DNA from 3 places in the Halomonas mongoliensis genome. Region 3 is predicted to be linked to each of the others. Evidence: riboswitches for the same ligand, from Rfam matches in the RefSeq annotation. Region 3 holds a riboswitch; each other region holds the start of a gene.

Region 1 (2,258 bases), 740 kb from region 3:
CGCGTCACCCTCCTCCAGCTTGGCCAGGAAGTAGAGCGAGAAGCGCATCTCCTCGAAGTCGAGCCGGCGCAGCACGCTCATGCCGAACACCCGGGAGTAGAAGGCCAGGGCCTTCTCCGGGTCCTTCACCCTCAGCATGGTGTGGTTGAGGCGAAAGCCTGCGGAATCGGCGGTGGGGGTCTGGACCCCGGGGTGCTGCTCGCCCTGAAAGCTCATGTGCGGCTCCTGTTGCTCATGACATGGTTCCCAGAGGATGGGGACAGCGGGCGCCTTTTTCCAGCCCTGGCGCGCAAACAACTGTACATGACTTTAACAGAAAGAAACGATGGCCGGAATTTATGGCCAAAGACCCTTGCCAGGCGGGGAAATAGTTCTACACTTCCTTTACAACACATCCAATGCACCCCCGTGCAGGAGGCCATCATGGGCCACGCCTATCAGCTCGGCGACCATATCACCCTCAGGGAGCTGGCCCGCGCCATCGCCCAGGGGTTCTCCCCCATCGTGGAGGTGGAGTCCATGGACGGCATCTACACCGTTCGCCTTCACCACGGCAGCGGCGTCTCGGAGCTCTCCGACGGCGACGGCAAGACCCTGACCTTCCTCGGCACCGGCGAGATTCGCGACAAGCTCGGCGAGCTCGGCCTGACCCATGGCGTGCTGACCTGGTCCGACCAGTGCGGCGACGAGATGATCGGAGTGCCGGGCCACGCCATGACCCCGGACGAGATGCTCGCCCACGGCACCCGTATCGCCTTTCGGTGAAGCCTCGGGTGCTTCCCCGGGCTCCGGGCAGAGGCTAATGTAGAGGGACCTCCATCATCCAGGAGCCCTCGGCATGACTCTCCTGACCGCCTGGCGTTTCTCCCTATGCCTGATGCTGCTGGCCCTGCTGGCCGGCTGCGCCGGCCGTGAGCTTGCCTTGCACGACCCGGCGTCGGACGAGGGCCTCTCCATGGAGCGGGTGCTGATTCTGGCCGCCGCCCAGAGCGCCCTGGGCACCCCCTATCGCTTCGGCGGCAACACCCCCGAGGCGCTCGACTGCTCCGGCCTGGTGGAGCTCGCCTATCGGGCCGCCGGCATACCGGTGCCACGCACCGCCGACGACCAGTTCCGCACCCTGCCCTCGGCCCCCAGGGCCCGCCCCGGCGACCTGCTCTTCTTCGATACCGCCGGGCGCGGCAAGGCGAGCCACGTGGGCATCTACCGCGGCGACGGTCAGATGATCCACGCCCCGGGCCGCGGCCGCCGGGTCGAGACGGCCCCGGTGGAGATCGCCTACTGGCAGGAGCGCTTCCTGGGAGCGGCACGAGCGGCGCCCTGACACTTGTGTGGCCGCCCCAGCGGCGTATCATCGACAAGCAGCGCCAACCAACTACGACAGGGGCGCCGCGGTGATGTCAGGCCGCGGCTGAGAGGCACCCTTGGAACCTGACCCGGATCATGCCGGCGTAGGGAGTCGTGCAGCCAAGGACCTCGCCTGCCTGCACCTCCCGCGCCCGGGAGGCCCCATGCCCACACCGACTCCTTCGCGGATCGACCTCGCGGCCCATCTGGCCCGAGTACGCCAGCGCGCTCCGCTGGTGCACAACATCACCAACCTGGTGGCCATGAACTCCATGGCCAATGTGCTGCTGGCCATCGGCGCCTCGCCGGCCATGGTGCACGCCCGGGAGGAAGCGGCCGAATTCGCCGCCATCGCCGACGCCCTGACGCTCAATATCGGCACCCTCTCCCCCCACTGGGTAGAGGCCATGGACGAGGCCGCCGAGGCGGCCCGCCTGACCGGCAAGCCCTGGGTGCTGGACCCGGTCGCCGTGGGCGCCACCGCCTACCGGCGCACCACCGTCGCCCGGCTGCTGGAGCGCCTGCCCACGGTGGTACGCGGCAACGCCTCCGAGATCATCGCCCTGGAGGCCGGCGGCTCGGGCGGGCGCGGCGTGGACAGCAGCGACCCGGCCGAGGCCGCCGAGCAGGCCGCGACTCGCCTGGCCCGTCGGGTCGGCTGCGTGGTGGCGGTCACCGGCGAGGTGGATCTCGTCACCGACGGCCACCGCCTGGCCCGGGTCCGCGGCGGCCACCCCCTGATGCCCAGGGTCACCACCCTGGGCTGCGCCCTGACCGGCGTCGTGGCGGCGTTTCTGGTGGGGGCCGAGGACCCCTTCGAGGCGACCGTGGCGGCGCTGGCGTGCTACGGGGCCGCGGGCCAGGGGGCCGGCCAGGGCGCCCGCGGCCCCGGCAGCTTCGCCGTGGCCTTC
Region 2 (2,258 bases), 260 kb from region 3:
GGCAGCAGGATGGCGGCGCACAGGAGATCGGCGATCAGGAAGAGGCGCAGCACCGAGAAGCCCTGCAGGGCCACCCACACCACCGGCAGCATCAGCGCCACCGTGGCCAGGCGCGCCGCCCGCACCGAGAGACCGCGCCGGCCGGAGCTCGCCACCGCCATGGAGGCGATGGCGTTCTGTAGGGTATCGACGCTGGAGGCCACCAGGGTCACCGCCAGCACCAGGGCCGGCAGGCCAAGCCATGCCGGCGCGGCGGAGAGCAGCGCGAAGAAGGGAATCGGCGGCTCGCCGAGCGGCAGCGCGTGCATGGCGGCCACCATGCCCAGCCCGCCGATGGCCATCACCACCAGCAGGCTGCTGGCCCCGCCCAGCAGGGCCCCGCGGGCCAGGGCGCGGTCATCCTCGGCGGCCCACACCCGCTGCCAGTAGCCCTGGTGGAAGAGGTTGGCCGCGGTGACGGCGATCACCAGGGTGAGCGCCACCGAGAGCGCGCTGCTCGTGGGAATCGAGGGCATCACGGCCTCGGCGGGCATGGGCGGCAGCCACCACCAGGCCACGCCGCCCACCAGCACCAGCAGGGCCAGCAGCAGCCAGGCCTGCCAGCGGTCGGTGGCGAGGCTCGCCCGCAGCCCGCCCAGGGTGGTGTAGACCAGGGTGACCACCGCCACCCCGAGGATCACCAGCGCCGGCGGCACGTCCGAGAGCAGCGCGGCGATGGCGCCGATGGCGGTGAGCTCGGCGGCCAGGAAGATCGCCATGTAGGCCACCGAGACGAAGGAGACCCAGCGCCGCACCCCGGCGCCGTAGCAGGACTCGGCGAACTCGCCGATGCTGCGCCCCTCCGGCAGGTGACGGCGGATCGCCGGGCCGTAGAGCCCCAGCACGATAAAGGGCAGCGAGGAGCCGATGGCGTAGCCGGCCAGCGCCACCGGCCCCACGAAGGCGCCGATCTCCGGCGGCGCGAAGAGGATCCAGGCGCCCATGCTGGAGGCCAGGAAGGACAGACCGATGGCCTGGGCCCCTTGGGAGTTGCGGGCGGTGACGTAGTCATCGAGCAGGCCGTCGGCCCGGCGGGCCCTGAGGCCCAGGAAAGCAAAGCACAGCAGCGCCGCGCCGAGCACGGCAGACGTCAGGTAGGGCATGTCGCGCTTCCTCCGCCGGCATGAACCGGATCAGGTCCAGGGTCGGCGCTTGGCCCTCTCAGCCCCCGCAGCTGCGGCGGGACTCCCCTGGCGACAAGTGAATGAGTTGTGTGGGCCCGCCGCTGTCGGTAACGCGACGGGCCGGAGGCATCATAGCGAGGCCATGGGCTGGCGGCCAGAGGCTACGGGGTCACCACTGACCACCCGACCACGACGTTGGAGCCCTCTCGCGGCGAGACGATGTAAAAGCCACCCCTCTTGATTAGTATGAGCGGATACTATCGGCATAGAGCGGGGAGCAAGCCTTGCTGAATCTTGACACTCGTCTTCGACAAGCAGCCTTTCAGCGCCTTGAGGCCATCACTCGACAGTTTTCGAATGATGTCCCCTGGGAAGCCATTGCTGAACCTGTGCCTATGGGTGAAGAGACGTTCTATATCGCCAGCCGGGCCATTGGCATTTTCAAACCCAGACAGATGCCGGATGGCATTTTGAGCATCAAGACCGTGGTGCCCAAGCAGGGGCGAGTCAATATCTATTCCGATGGCGCAAGCGATGAGGGAGGCTTCTGGTACTCGCTTGAGGCGGGAGGAACAGCCAAGGCGGCAAATCGGCAGCTACTGATTAGCTATGAAAGGCAAGACCCCATCATCTACCTGATGGGCGTGGCTCCAGGTCGCTACTTCCCCTTATGGCCCTGCTATATCGATAGCGTGGACCTAGCTAGAGAGCTATGCCATGTCAGCATGCGCGAAAGAATCGGCGATGTGCGCCGTGTCGCAGAGACCACCGGCACCTACGACGTCGATGAACTAGAAAAACGCTACGTCATCCGTGAAGCCAAAACGCGGGTTCATCAGGCAGAGTTCCGTGCACGCGTGATGCAGGCATACTCCAATCGCTGCGCTATGACCGGTCTACCCGTGCCACAACTGCTCGAGGCAGCCCATATCATCCCGGACCCGCATCCAGGGAGCACCACCGAAGTCAGCAACGGAATCTCTCTCAGCCGTCTTCACCATCGGGCTTACGATGCCGATTTGATTGGCATAGACCCCGACTACCGGATCCATCTAAATGACGACTTGCTATCGACACAAGATGGCCCGCTTCTCG
Region 3 (2,258 bases):
GCGCACGAACTCCGGGGTGATCTCCTCGGGCAGGCGGGCGCCGAAGCCCTGGCCCGGGTGCTGGTGGCCCAGGATCCGCTCGACCTCCTCGTTACCCAGGGCCTGACGGCGCTGGTTCTCGCGGATGGCGATGAACTCCATCTCCGGGGTGATGATCCCCTGGCGCGCATAGTGAAGCTGGGTGACGTTCTTGCCTGCCTTCGCGCGTCTCGGCGTACGGGTCAGGTCGAAGCGCAGCTGGGCGAGCGTTGGGTCGTTGGCGCGGCGCCGGCCGTACTCGCTGGTGGGGCCGTCGAGGAACTCGGTGTCGCCGCGCTCCTCGATCCAGGCCCGGCGCAGCTCGGGCAGGCCGCGGCGCAGGTCGATCTCGGCTTCCGGGTCGGTGTAGGGGCCGGAGGTATCGTAGACCAGCAGCGGCGGATTCTCCTCATCGGCACCGGAGGTCTTCGTCGGTGAGAGCGAGATCTCCCGGAAGGGCACGCGGATGTCCGGGCGCGAGCCCTCGACGTAGACCTTGCGGGAGCCGGGCAGCGGCTGAATGGCGGCCTCGTCGACCTTGGCGGTCTCGGCGAGGAAGTGGGCGGTCTTGCTCATTCGGGGAACCTCGATGTTGTTGTGAAGGGTTAACAGTGAGGGGTGAGGGGTGAGACGCCATTAGTCGGCGCGATCCAGCCCCATCTGCCAGAAGTCGATCTCGAGCCGGGTGGCGTCGCGAAAGACCTGGGTGAGCTCGGCGAAGCGCGCCGGGGTGACATCCTTCAGGCGGGCGTCGAGCCAGGCCTCCTCGGCGCGGCGGGCGGCCTGGAACTCTTCGCTCTCGTACATGGCGATCCAGGCCTCAAAGGGGTTGGCGTCGCCGCGGACAGTGCCAGGCCGGGCGTTGATCCAGTCGGCGATCTCGCCGTAGCCGACCAGGCAGGGGGCCAGGGCCACGTGGAGGTCGAGCAGGTCGCCGCGGTTGCCGGTGTCCAGCACGTAGCGGGTGTAGGCCATGGTGGCCCGCGCCTCGGGCAGCTCGGCGAGGTCGGCCTCGCTGATGCCCCAGTCGCGGCAGTAGCCCACATGAAGGCCCAGCTCCAGGTCGACGATCGCCTTGAGGCCCTCGTGGGCCTGGCGCAGGTCGTCCAGGGTGCGGCTCTTGTAGGCGGCCAGGGCGTAGGCCCGGGCGAAGTGAATCAGGAAGAGGTAGTCCTGCTTCAGGTAGTGGCGAAAGGCGCCCTCCTCGAGGGTGCCCTCGGCCAGGCCGCGCACGAAGTCGTGTTCGATATAGGCGCGCCAGTCGTCCTGGCAGGCGGCGGTGAGATCGCTGAAGCGGTAGCCCATGATCTTCTCCGGAGACGAGTGACGATCCGGAGTGGGGGCGAGGGAGGGAGTGGGGCCTGGGGGGATGCGCTACACCTGGGTAGCCGAGGGGAGGCCGCCGCTTGATTCCTACGCCGGTACTAACCGGATCAGGTTCAACGGGCCCCGCCGTGACGACAGCTCATTGCAAACAAGCAGTGTCGTATGGCGATCTCAGCCGGTTCCACCGGCACCCCGTCAAGCGAAGGCCCACTCTAGCAGGCCAGGATGTTTTTGCCAGCCCCGAGGCTTATCGGTGTCGGTAGAGCCAGCGCACGTCCACGGCGAAGGAGAGGGTGAGCCCCGCTAGAGCGGTGGCGGCCAGCCAGACGGCGAGCGGGCCCGGCGTGGCCGGCAGCAGGGCCAGCATCAGCGCCGCCACCTGCCAGACGCACACCGCCTTGCGGCGCAGGCTTTCGGGAAGCTCGCCGGCGAGCCAGGCCCAGCGCCAGCTCGCCGCCACGAAGGCGTAGCGCATGGCGCCGATGGCCAGCACCCAGGGGCCGACCCGGCCGAGCAGCAGCAGCGCCAGGCAGAGCACCAGGATGAAGAAGGCGTCGAGCTCCATGTCGAAGCGGGCCCCCAGGGCGCTGGCGCTGCCGGTGCGGCGGGCCACCCAGCCGTCCACCCCGTCCAGCGCCAGGGCGACCAGGGCCAGGACGAAGAGCCACGCCGCCTGGGCGGCCAGCAGGGCCGGGGCCGCCAGGGTGCCGGCCAGCAGCGCCACCAGCACTCCCCGCGCCAGGGTAACCCGGTTGGCCGGGCCCAAACGCGTTCGGGGCCAGGCGCCTCGCCTCAGCCCTCGCCACAGCAGGGCCGCCATGCCCAGGTAGGTCACGGAGGCCAGCGCCGCCACCCAGGGGAGGGAGGCGCCGCCTGCCTGGCTCGCCGGCAGCCCCAGCAGTGCAAGCAGACCC

What was found. Region 3 has a riboswitch for thiamine pyrophosphate ahead of tenA (thiaminase II). Riboswitches for the same ligand answer to the same signal wherever they lie in the genome.
Region 1: another riboswitch for thiamine pyrophosphate. It lies ahead of thiM (hydroxyethylthiazole kinase); the one in region 3 lies ahead of tenA (thiaminase II).
Region 2: another riboswitch for thiamine pyrophosphate. It lies ahead of ACRYRV_RS11325 (sodium:solute symporter family transporter); the one in region 3 lies ahead of tenA (thiaminase II).

The regions. Positions count from the first base shown of each region.
Region 1 is NZ_CP199288.1:1,923,988-1,926,245, reverse strand. It holds gene gloA (lactoylglutathione lyase) at 1-216, opposite strand, end outside; gene ACRYRV_RS09080 (DUF6482 family protein) at 424-765, shown strand; gene ACRYRV_RS09075 (C40 family peptidase) at 839-1,324, shown strand; TPP riboswitch at 1,373-1,475, shown strand; gene thiM (hydroxyethylthiazole kinase) at 1,512-2,258, shown strand, end outside.
Region 2 is NZ_CP199288.1:2,399,572-2,401,829, reverse strand. It holds gene ACRYRV_RS11325 (sodium:solute symporter family transporter) at 1-1,142, opposite strand, end outside; TPP riboswitch at 1,132-1,241, opposite strand; gene ACRYRV_RS11320 (HNH endonuclease) at 1,448-2,258, shown strand, end outside.
Region 3 is NZ_CP199288.1:2,659,236-2,661,493, forward strand. It holds gene thiC (phosphomethylpyrimidine synthase ThiC) at 1-594, opposite strand, end outside; gene tenA (thiaminase II) at 655-1,323, opposite strand; TPP riboswitch at 1,412-1,549, opposite strand; gene ACRYRV_RS12480 (CDP-alcohol phosphatidyltransferase family protein) at 1,592-2,258, opposite strand, start outside.